Regions from separate parts of the Diaphorobacter sp. JS3051 genome, predicted to be linked through region 2. Evidence: predicted binding sites of a transcription regulator. Region 2 holds the regulator's gene; the other holds the start of a gene.
The links. The regulator FNR, encoded in region 2, switches genes on or off when oxygen is low (the NO sensors DNR and NnrR bind a similar motif). The targets are predictions, from matches to a motif close to TTGATNNNNATCAA.
Positions count from the first base shown of each region.

Region 1 (6,042 bases), 1.7 Mb from region 2:
GCGCGCGCTCCATCATCACCGTGGGTTGACCCTATGACCAACTTGCCCCGCCACCCCCTGCGGTTCACTCTTCATTTGATAGCTGCCAGCGCTTTATTGACGGGCGTTAGCAGCCAAATTCATGCACAAACCTCCGGGCAGCGCGCCGGCAGCGTGCGGCCCAGCGAGCCGGTGACGCTGAACTTTGCCAACGCCGACATCGAGGCCGTGGCGCGCACCATGGCCACCATCACCGGCAAGAACGTGGTGGTGGACCCGCGCGTGAAGGGCCAGATCACGCTGGTGACCGAGAACGCGGTGCAGCCCAACGCGGCCTTCCAGCAGTTCCTGGCCGCGCTGCGGCTGCAGGGCTTCACGGTGGTCGAGTCGGCGGGCCTGTACAAGGTCGTGCCCGAGGCCGATGCCAAGCTGCAGACCGGCAACGTGAGCGTGTCCCAGGGCGGCGCGGGCGGCACGCCCGCGGGCGGGCAGATCGTCACGCAGATCTTCAAGCTCAACTTCGAGAACGCGGCCAACCTGGTGCCGGTGCTGCGCCCGCTGATCAGCCCCAACAACACCATCAACGTGAACCCCGGCAACAACGCGCTGGTGATCACCGACTACGCCGACAACCTGCAGCGCCTGGCGCGCATCGTGGCGGCCATGGACGTCTCCAACGCCAGCGACGTGGAGGTGATCCCGCTGCAGCACGCCATCGCCACCGACCTGGCGCCGCTGGTGTCGCGCCTGATCGAGGGCGGCAGCGCCACTGCCACAGGCACTGCGCAGGGCGTGGCCCAGGGGCAGACCGACAATTCGTTCAAGACCACGCTGCTGGCCGAGCCGCGCAGCAATGCGCTGATCGTGCGCGCGGCCAACCCGGCGCGCGTGGCGCTGGTGCGCTCACTGGTGGCCAAGCTGGACCAACCGGCCGCGCCGGGCAGCTCCGCTGCCAGCGGCAACATCCACGTGGTGTACCTGAAGAACGCCGACGCCGTGAAGCTGGCCACCACCCTGCGCGCAGCGCTGGGCAGCGCGGGGGGCAGCGGTACCAGCAGCGGCGGCGGCACGGGAACCGGCAACCTGTCGGGCGGCCTCACGCGGACCGGCGCATCGGGCCTGGGCCAGACCAGCGGCCTGGGCAACAGCACCAATGCCAGCGGCAATGCCGGGGGCCTGGGCAGTTCGGGCCTGGGAACGGGCCAGGGCAGCAGCGGCAGCAGCGACGCCAACCAGCCGTCCACCGGCGGCATCATCCAGGCCGACCCGACGACCAACTCGCTCATCATCAGCGCGCCCGAGCCGCTGTACCGCCAGATCCGCGCCGTGATCGACAAGCTGGACGGCCGCCGCGCGCAGGTGCTGATCGAGAGCCTGATCGTGGAGGTGAGCGCCAACAAGGTGGCCGAGTTCGGCATCCAGTGGCAGGGCGTGCTGGGCAATTACGGCAGCACGCTGGGCGTGCTGGGCAACAACTCCAGCGTGGCCGGGCGCAACATCCTGGATCTGGCGCTGGCGGCGGCCACCGGCAACGTGACCTCCATCGCCAATGCCAAGCCGGCCGCCGGCATGAACCTGGCCGTCGCGCCGCGCATCAACGGCAAGTACTACCTGGGGGCGCTGGCCAACTTCCTGGAAAACACGGGCGACGCCAACGTGCTGTCCACCCCCAACCTGCTCACGCTGGACAACGAGGAGGCGCAGATCATCATCGGCAACAACGTGCCGTTCGTGACGGGCTCCTACGCCAACACCGGCGGCAGCGGCGGCGCGGTCAACCCGTTCACCACCGTGGAGCGCAAGGACGTGGGCCTGATGCTGCGCGTGCGCCCACAGATCAACGAGAACGGCACCGTCAAGCTCACGATGTACCAGGAGGTCTCCAAGGTTGCGGAGAGCACGCTGTCCAATGCCAACGGCCCCTCCACGAGCAAGCGCTCCATCGAGTCCACGGTGCTGGTGGATGACGGCAGCGTGATCGTGATCGGCGGCCTGCTGGAAGACAGCTATGCGCTGGGCCAGGACAAGGTGCCCGTGATGGGCGACCTGCCCGTGGTGGGCGGGCTGTTCCGCAATGAAAAGCGCACGCGCCAGAAGACCAACCTGATGGTCTTCCTGCGCCCCATGGTGATCCGCGACAGCGCCACCAGCGACGCGCTGATGGTGGACCGCTACGAGGCCATTCGCGCGCTGCAGCAAAGCACGCAGCCCGCGCCCAGCACGATGATGAGCGGTGTGTCCGAGGCGCCGGTGCTGCCGCCCCTGCCCACCCCCGCCTCGTCCGCCGCGCCCGTGCAGCCCGCGGCCGCACCTGCGCCGCTGGCGCCGCTCGCACCCCAGCCGCCCGCGCGCACCGCCACGCCGCCCAGCATGGGCCAGTCGCCCTACAGCCCGCAGTAAGGGGCCCGCCGCATGCGCCACCCCCTGCCCTACGCATTTGCGCGCAGCAGCCAGCTGCTGCTGGAAGATGACGGCCAGCAGCTCGTGCTGTGGCACGGCCCGCAGCCGGACGCTGGCGCGCTGTCCGAAGTGCTGCGCAAGCATGCCGTGCACCAGTTCATGCCGCTGGACGCCCCCACGCTGGCGCAGCGCATCAGCGCGGCGTATTCGCAAAGCGAGTCCAGCGCGGCCACGGTGGTGAGCGAGGTGGAGGAAGGCGCCGACCTCTCGCGCATGATGCAGGAGCTGCCCGCCGTGGAAGACCTGCTGGAGTCCGCGGGCGACGCGCCCATCATCCGCATGCTCAACGCCCTGCTCACGCAGGCCGTGCGCGACGGCGCGAGCGACATCCACATCGAGCCCTACGAGCGCCACTCCAGCGTGCGCTTTCGCGTGGACGGCACGCTGCGCGAGGTGGTGCAGCCCAACCGCGCGCTGCACGCCGCGCTGATCAGCCGCCTGAAGATCATGGCGGACCTGGACATCTCCGAAAAGCGCCTGCCGCAGGACGGGCGCATCAGCCTGCGCCTGGGCACCCGCGCCGTCGACGTGCGCGTATCCACGCTGCCCAACGCCCATGGCGAGCGCGCCGTGCTGCGCCTCTTGGACAAGAGCGAGAGCAAGCTGAACCTGGAGGCCGTGGGCATGCAGGGCGAGGTGCTGGCGCGGCTCGCGCACCTGATCCAGCAGCCGCACGGCATCATCCTCGTGACCGGCCCCACGGGCTCGGGCAAGACCACCACGCTGTACGCGGCGCTGGCGCGGCTGGACGCCGCGCGCAGCAACATCATGACGGTGGAAGACCCCATCGAGTACGAGCTGCCCGGGGTGGGCCAGACGCAGGTCAACGCCAAGATCGACCTGACGTTTGCCAAGGCCCTGCGCGCCATCCTGCGCCAGGACCCCGATGTGATCATGATCGGCGAGATCCGCGACTTCGAGACCGCGCAGATCGCCATCCAGGCCTCGCTCACCGGCCACTTGGTGCTGGCCACGCTGCACACCAACGACGCGGCCAGCGCCATCACGCGCCTGACCGACATGGGAGTGGAGCCGTTCCTGCTGTCCTCGTCGCTGCTGGGGGTGCTGGCGCAGCGCCTGGTGCGCAAATATTGCGGCGAGTGCCACGGCGCAGGCTGCGACCACTGCGGCCATACCGGCTACGCGGGGCGCACCGGCGTGTTCGAGCTGCTGGTGGTGGACGACGCCATCCGCGCGCAGATCCACAACCAGGCCCCGGAGGCCGAGGTGCGTACCCAGGCCCTGGCCGGCGGCATGACGCTGATGCGCGACGATGGCGAGCGGCTGATCCACGCCGGCATCACCAGCCGCGAAGAAGTGCTGCGTGTAACGCGCGACTGAGCGGACAGGCCGCAGCGGCGCCTTTCAAAAACAGGAGCGCGGCGCGCTTGCCAAGTCTGGGTTTTCAATACGAATTGCATTGAAAACCATTACAGACAAGCGCCAATAGCTCCTATATCAATAGCGCATTTCAGCGTTCACCTGCGGCCATCGGCTGGGGAGGACGCTTCCCGTGGTCCAGCCCGCGCTGCAGCTCCTTGAGCAGCAGCACCACCTGGCGCGACGCATGCTGGCAGCTCTTGAACGCCTGATCGGCCCGCAATTGATCGCCCTGCGCCAGATGCGTCAGCAGCACAGCCGCCTGGTGGTGAAAGTACTGGTGGCGGCGCATCAGCATGTCGAAAGCAGGAAAGTGCCCCAGCGCCACGCGCCCGCTGCCGTGCAGCCAGCGGCCCAGCTCGGAACAGGTGTCGTCCACCACCGTTTCGGGACGCAGCTGTTCGTCGCGCGCGCCCGCCAGCGCTTGGGCCAGCCAGGGCAGCCAGCGCTCGTGCATGACGATGGCAGCCTCGATGTCGAACGCCGCCAGGAGCCGCGAAGCCTCTTCGTCGTACAGCACCAGCGCGCTGGCCTCGCTCGCAGGCAGCGAAGTCCAGTCCTCAGGCGCGGCCAGGCCGTCGGCACGCGGCTGAAACAAACGGCTGAAGAACCCCATAGACACCCCCCGCACGCCCCGTGCATCACTTCCTGGCAGCGTCGCACAGGACGCCAAAAGTGACAATATGTTTCGTGTGTTGATTTAAAACAAATTCAGTATATCAATAGCAAAACGCTATGCACCATGCGGGAACCTCTGCCCACCATACCCACGGCGCAGCACGGATTTCACCCGCCGCCCACAATCGGTGCCATGACCACACATTCCCTGCCTTTACTTTCCATGCTTGATCTCGTGGCCGTGCGCGAGGGCGGCACCGTGGCCCAGGCACTGCAGATCGCCGTGCAGACGGCGCAGCATGTGGAGGCGCTGGGCTTCAAGCGCTACTGGCTGGCCGAGCACCACAACATGCCGGGCATCGCCAGCTCTGCCACGGCCGTGCTGGTCGGCCACGTGGCCGGGGCCACGCGGTCCATCCGCGTGGGCTCGGGCGGCATCATGCTGCCCAACCATGCGCCGCTGGTGGTGGCCGAGGCCTTCGGCACGCTGGCCGAGCTCTACCCCGGCCGTATCGACCTGGGGCTGGGCCGCGCACCCGGCACCGACGGCGCCACCATGCGCGCCCTGCGCCGCGACCGCGTGGAGACCGAGGCCGACTTCCCCCGCGACGTGGCCGAGCTGCAGCAGCTCTTGGCGCCCGCGCAGCCGGGCCAGCGCATCACCGCCGTGCCGGGCGCCGGCACGCAGGTGCCCCTCTGGCTGCTGGGCTCCAGCCTGTTCTCGGCGCAGCTGGCGGCGCAGATGGGCCTGCCCTATGCCTTCGCCTCGCACTTCGCGCCGCGCATGCTGCACGCGGCCATCGACATCTACCGCCGGCTGTTCCGCCCCTCGCCAGCCTGTGCCAAGCCCTACGTGGTGATCGGCGTGCCCGTGATCGCCGCACCCACCGATGACGAGGCGCAGTACCTGGCCAGCAGCACCTACCAGCGCGTGCTGGGCATTCTCACCGGCCAGCGCGGACTGCTGCAGCCGCCCGTAGAGGGTTATCTGCAGAGCCTCGCGCCGCAGGAGCGCGCCGCCGTGGCCGACTTCCTCGCGGTCGGCGTGGTCGGTGGCCCGCAGACCGTGCGCGCGGGCCTGCAGGCGCTGGTGGCCGCCACGCAGGCCGACGAATTCATGCTGGTGAGCGACGTGTACGACCCGGCGCTGCGCCTGCGCTCGCTGGACATCACCGCCCAGGCGCACGCGGCACTGTCACCCGCAGCGGCTACCATGGCGGGCTGAACGGGTCGACTGCGGCCCGCCCAGTTTGCCCCTGCTCGCCCACCGCCGCTGACTTTCCCGCATGCCCGCCTATTCCTTCGAAGCCCTGGACGCCCAAGGCCATGTGCGCCGCGGCACCCTGGAGGCCGACAGCCCCAAGGCCGCCCGCAGCCTGCTGCGCGCCCAGGCCCTGGTGCCCCTGGATGTGGAGGCGCTGGCCGCTGGCACCGCCCCCGGAACACCCCCCACGCTGGCGCAGCGGCTGTTCACGCGGCCGGTGTTCAACGCCACGGGGCTGGGCGTGTGGACGCGCCAGCTCGCCGGGCTGGTGGGCTCGGGCCTGCCGCTGGAGCGTGCGCTGACCGCGCTCGCCGAAGAGGCGGACGACGAGCGCCAGCGCC
Region 1 covers NZ_CP065406.1:2,020,424-2,026,465, forward strand. Annotated here, with positions in the region: gene gspN (type II secretion system protein N) at 1-29, shown strand, start outside; gene gspD (type II secretion system secretin GspD) at 34-2,379, shown strand; gene I3K84_RS09680 (GspE/PulE family protein) at 2,392-3,780, shown strand; gene I3K84_RS09685 (CZB domain-containing protein) at 3,911-4,435, opposite strand; gene I3K84_RS09690 (LLM class flavin-dependent oxidoreductase) at 4,631-5,662, shown strand; gene gspF (type II secretion system inner membrane protein GspF) at 5,724-6,042, shown strand, end outside.
Region 1: a site for FNR is predicted at 4,515-4,528, ahead of I3K84_RS09685 (CZB domain-containing protein). Genes of this name have one in related genera too.

Region 2 (6,042 bases):
GATCGTGTTGATCTTGCTGGTTGTGGCCGTCGGCGGCCTGGTGGAAATCGTTCCTCTGTTCTTTCAAAAATCGACGACTGAGGCCGTTCAAGGCGTGAAGCCTTACACGGCAGTGCAACTGATCGGACGCGATATCTACCTGCGCGAGGGTTGCTACAACTGCCACTCGCAGATGATCCGTCCGTTCCGCGCGGAAACCCTGCGTTATGGCCACTATTCGGTGGCTGGCGAGTTCGTCTACGACCATCCCTTTCAATGGGGTAGCAAGCGCACTGGGCCCGACCTGCATCGCGTGGGTGGAAAGTACAGCGATGAATGGCATCGCATTCACCTGAACAATCCGCGCGACGTGGTGCCCGAATCCAATATGCCCGCCTATCCCTGGCTCGAAAAGAACCAGATCGATCCTTCCGTTGTCGCTCCTCGCATGAAGGCATTGCGCACGGTCGGCGTCCCGTATACGGATGAGGAGATCGCCAGCGCCGCCGAGCAGGTCAAGGGCAAGACAGAGATGGATGCCGTGGTGGCCTATCTCCAGGTTTTGGGCCGTGCGCTCAAGTAATCGAGGAGCTGGTCATGGACATCACCACCATGCGTATCGTGGCCACGCTGGCGTCGCTGGCGTGTTTCGTGGGCATCTGGTTCTGGGCCTTCATGCGCCGCAACCGGGCCCGGTTCGAGGAGGCAGCACAGTTGCCCTTCGCCGAGGACTGAAGAAGTCTCCACAAGAAAAGAGATAACCCATGAGCGATTTCACGAGTAACTTCTGGTCCTTCTACGTGGCCGGAATCACCATCATCGGTATCGTGGCCTGCGGCTTGCTGCTGTGGATCACGTCCCGCAAGAAGGTCGAGGCTACGGCCGACAACACCACCGGTCACGTCTGGGACGAAGACCTGACGGAAATGAACAACCCCATGCCTCGTTGGTGGATGTGGCTGTTCATCATCACGCTGGTATTCGGTGCTGGCTATCTGGCTGCCTATCCCGGATTGGGGACCTTTAAGGGTAAGTTGGGCTGGACGCAGCTGGGCGAGTACCAAGCCGAAGTGGACAAGGCTAACGCAGAGTTGCAGCCCCTGTATGCGCGGTTCGAGGCCATGCAGCCCCAAGAGATGGCGGCCGACACAGCGGCCATGGCAATTGGTGAGCGTCTGTTCATGAACAACTGCGCGCAGTGTCATGGTTCCGATGCCCGCGGCAGCAAGGGCTTCCCCAACCTGGCCGACGGTGACTGGCTGCACGGCGGTGCGCCTGATCAGATCCAGAAGACCATCCACGATGGGCGCATTGGCGTCATGCCTCCCATGGCGGCCGCCGTGGGCTCGCCGGAAGATGTGCGTAACCTCGCCCACTATGTCCTGAGCCTGTCGGGAAGTCCGCATGACTCCCTGAAGGCGTCTCTGGGCAAGTCGAAGTTCACTGCGTGCGCTGCATGCCACGGGATGGACGGCAAGGGCAATGTGGCCCTGGGTGCCCCTAATCTGACGGATGACATCTGGCTGCATGGCTGGGGCGAAGCTGCCATCACCGCTATGATCAACAATGGCAAGACCAACGAGATGCCTGCCCAAACGGGCAAGTTGACCGATGCACAGATCAAGGTGTTGACGGCATACGTCTGGGGTTTGTCCAATAAGGCCGGCGCCCCGCGCTGATGCTCCCTGTGCGGCCGGCTCCCCGTCGAGGGGCGCCGGCCGTTTTGCGTTTTGGAAGTTGCACTTCCTTTTTGAGATTCCACCATGAAGCCAGCCGAAGGTCAGCCCCGTAAGGTGATTCCTATCACGCCAGTGGGGGCCGAAAGTTCGCAGACCGAGGTCATTTCGCTCTATGAGGCGCAAAAGAAAATCTATCCACGCTCGATAAGTGGAGTGTTCGCACGTTGGCGTTGGGCGATGGTGTTTCTGACACAGCTGGTTTTCTATGGCCTGCCATGGCTGGAGTGGGGGCAGCGCCAGATGGTGCTCTTTGACCTCGGAGCACGCCGTTTCTATATTTTTGGTTTGGTGCTTTACCCGCAGGACTTCATTTATCTGACGGGTTTGCTGATTATTTCCGCGCTGTCGCTTTTTCTGTTTACCGCAGTGGCGGGACGCCTGTGGTGCGGCTTCTCCTGTCCCCAGACCGTATACACGGAAATGTTCATGTGGATCGAGCACAAAGTCGAAGGCGACCGCAGTGCCCGTATGCGCCTGGACAATGGTCCGTGGACATTTGAGAAGATCTGGAAAAAATCTGTCAAGCAAGCCATTTGGATTGCGGTCGCATTCTGGACCGGCTTCACCTTCGTGGGCTATTTCGTTCCGATTCGCGAGCTGGGGGGAGAGTTGCTGGCCCTGCAAGGAGGGTGGCAGATATTCTGGGTGATCTTCTATGGGTTGGCCACGTACGGCAACGCAGGATTCCTGCGCGAGCAGGTGTGCAAATACATGTGCCCTTATGCGCGTTTCCAAAGCGCAATGTTCGACAGGGACACGCTGGTCGTCTCTTACGATCCTGAGCGCGGCGAGCCTCGCGGGCCCCGTAACAAGACCGTAGACCACAAAGCTGCGGGACTGGGTGACTGCATCGATTGCACGCTGTGTGTCCAGGTCTGCCCAACGGGTATCGATATTCGCAACGGACTGCAATACGAATGCATTGGTTGCGGTCTCTGCGTGGACGCTTGCAATACCGTGATGGATAAGATGAAGTATCCGCGCGGGCTGATTCGCTTCTCAACGCAGAACGGCGTCAAGAACCACTGGACCCAGTCGCAAATGCTCAAACGCGTGCTGCGACCCCGTGTGTTGTTCTATTCAGCGGTGCTGGTGGTGTTGTGCGTCGGCATGCTGGCCAGCTTGGTGGTACGCACCCCGTTGAAGGTGGACATCGTGCGCGACCGCGCTGCGCTCTCGCGCATCGTGGCGGGAGGCAAGCTTGAAAATATCTACCGGCTGCAGATCATGAACGCCACGGAGGGGGCGCAGCGCTACACCATCAGCGCCCACGGCATGGAAGGGCTGGAAGTGGCGTCCGAGACCGCAATTGACATTGGACCGGCGGAATCCCGATGGGTGGTTGTCCGTCTTCAAATTCCGTATGGCTCAGCATCTCCTGGATCGCATACGGTGTATTTCGATATTCAAGCGCAGGGTGATAAAGCCCAAGTGGCAGAGAAATCCGTATTCCTCGTACCCCGCTGAAGGCGGTCGTGGAATACAAATGAACAAGCTGTGCTCATAAATGAGCGAGGAGTTAATATAAATGTTGAGTAATTCCCCCATGAAACTGGACGACGACGGAAAGCCTTGGTGGACGTTTGGCCATGTCTGGCTTGTCATCGCGGGGCCGGTGATTGTCATCATTGCGGGCTTCGTGACCCTCTGGCTGGCCGTGAGCAAACCCGACCCCGTCATCGCGGAAGACTATTACCAACGGGGCTTGAACATCAACGAGACCCTGAAGGAGTCTGGGGGCGACATGACGCCTGCCATGAAGGGGCGCAACCATGCAGCTACTCCGCTGGAGGATCAACCGCGCTGACCGGCAGGGCGAGTCCTCTTTGCATGCCGGAGAACAGATGCTAGGCTGTCAACTACACCTGCTAGGAGATGGGCGAATGTGGATGCAACGATTGATGTGGATCGCGTGGCCGGCCTTTTTGATGGCGGGCGTCATGGAAATGGTGGTGTTCGCCTTCGTGGATCCAGAAGCGCTGCAGTGGTTTGATCAACCCCTGCATCTCTCGCGCGAAGGTGTGTATACCATCGCCTTCTTCACGTTCTGGTTCGTACTCATGGCTTCCAGCGCATTGACGACGCTGTTGTCACTCTCGCCCTTTGAGTTGAATCGCTGCCCCGTGCCCAAAGGGGCGCGGCCGGCTGATTGCGCCAAATACGTTTCCTGATCTTTCCGCCGATCAGTTATGAATGAGCAAAAAACCGAAGCTTAATGGCAGGCTTGCTGGCTGTTGACAATGCGCTTCAGCGCATCGGTATCGACGATGCGCACATGGCGCTGTTTTACTTCCACAATACCTTCTTCCACGAACTTGGAAAACGTGCGGCTGACGGTTTCCAGTTTCAATCCTAGGTAGCTGCCGATCTCTTCACGTGTCATGCGCAGCACCAATTCGGATTGCGAGAAACCCCGGGCATGCAAGCGTTGTACGAGATTCAACAGGAATGCGGCAAGGCGTTCCTCAGCACGCATACTCCCCAGCAACAGCATGACCCCATGCTCGCGAACAATCTCGCGGCTCATGATCTTGTGCACATGGTGCTGTAGTGCCGTAACTTCGCGCGACAACTCTTCAATACGATCGAAAGGCATGACGCATACTTCGGCGTCTTCAAGCGCTACCGCATCGCAAGTGTGACGGTCACTCACGATGCCATCCAGGCCAATGATTTCGCCCGCCATTTGAAAACCCGTCACTTGATCGCGACCGTCCTCGGTGGCGACACAGGTCTTGAAGAATCCGGTGCGGATGGCAAAAAGGGATGTGAAGGGTTCACCGTTCCGGAAAAGCGTGCCGCCACGCTTGATCTTGCGTCGTACAGCAACAATGTCATCGATGCGCTTGAGTTGCTGGTCGTCCAGACCCACGGGCATGCACAGCTCACGCAGATTGCAGTTTGAGCAGGCAACTTTGATGGTCTGGAGATTCGTATGCATGGGAACCCTGTTCATGGCTTGAGCTTACCTCTGAACGGCTGGGAGACATGGAATGCCGTAGGCCGCCGGACGACTTTGAGCCGAAGTCAAATTGTCGCCACAAGGACCTCATGGGCGCTTGATCAACGTCAAGGACTCATGGGGGACTCTACGGCACAGTGATATGAAAGTGCAAGGAATCCCGTCATGACCGTTGTTACAACAGAGCTCCTGCGTCGCTTTGACGTCCCAGGGCCGCGCTACACCTCTTATCCGACTGCTGATCGTTTTGTCGAGGCTTTTGGCGAGCGGGAATACATCCTTGCGCTGCAGCAGCGTCGCGTGGGGTCGGTAGCCAAGGCGATGCCTTTGTCGCTTTATGTCCACATCCCGTTTTGTGAATCGCTGTGCTATTACTGCGCGTGTAACAAAATCATTACCCGGCATCCAGAGCGGACAGAGGTCTACTTGCGTTACCTCAGCCGTGAAATCGACCTGCATACGGCGCACTGCGGTGTGGGTCAGCATGTGAGCCAGCTGCATTTCGGCGGCGGCACGCCTACTTTTCTGACGGATGACGGTTTGCGCGAACTGATGGGCATGCTGAGGCGCAGTTTCGTCCTTGTTCCTGGGGGGGAGTACTCCATAGAAGTGGACCCCCGGACCGTGGATGAAGCGCGGCTGGGATTGTTGGCGGAGCTGGGTTTCAATCGCCTGAGCTTTGGCGTGCAGGATTTCGACCCTGAAGTACAAAAGGCCGTGCACCGCATTCAGCCTGCCGAAAAGGTGTTCGCGTTGGTCGATGCGGCTCGCAAGCTCGGGTTTGAATCGGTGAACGTGGATTTGATCTACGGGCTGCCGCGACAGACACCGGAGTCGTTTGATTGCACCTTGGAGCAGGTAGCCGAGCTGCGGCCAGACCGGATCGCGCTGTATGCGTACGCTCACTTGCCAGAACGCTTCAAATCGCAGCGACGCATCATCACGGCCGAGTTGCCCATGGCTTCGGCCAAGGTGTCCATGTTGGCCCGGTCACTTGATGTGTTCCAAGAAGCCGGCTACGTCTACGTGGGCATGGACCATTTTGCTCTGCCAGACGATGCGCTGGCGGTGGCCAAGCGGCAAGGCAGGCTGCACCGCAATTTCCAAGGCTATAGCACGCAGCCCGATTGCGACCTGATTGGTCTGGGCGTTTCTGCCATCGGGCGCGTGGGCGCTACTTACAGCCAAAACGTGAAAACGCTGGACGAGTATTACGACTGCATTAACCAGGGGCATTTGCCTGTGGTGCGCGGGCTGGCGTTGACCAAGGACGACTTGGTGCGCCGCGCAGTCATCATGGCGTTGATGTGCCAAGGTGAGTTGCTGTTTGAGCCGTTGGAACAGTCTTGGCTGATTGATTTC
Region 2 covers NZ_CP065406.1:3,769,260-3,775,301, forward strand. Annotated here, with positions in the region: gene ccoO (cytochrome-c oxidase, cbb3-type subunit II) at 1-562, shown strand, start outside; gene I3K84_RS17935 (cbb3-type cytochrome c oxidase subunit 3) at 577-714, shown strand; gene ccoP (cytochrome-c oxidase, cbb3-type subunit III) at 744-1,658, shown strand; gene ccoG (cytochrome c oxidase accessory protein CcoG) at 1,743-3,185, shown strand; gene I3K84_RS17950 (FixH family protein) at 3,247-3,525, shown strand; gene I3K84_RS17955 (hypothetical protein) at 3,602-3,889, shown strand; gene fnr (fumarate/nitrate reduction transcriptional regulator Fnr) at 3,931-4,674, opposite strand; gene hemN (oxygen-independent coproporphyrinogen III oxidase) at 4,846-6,042, shown strand, end outside.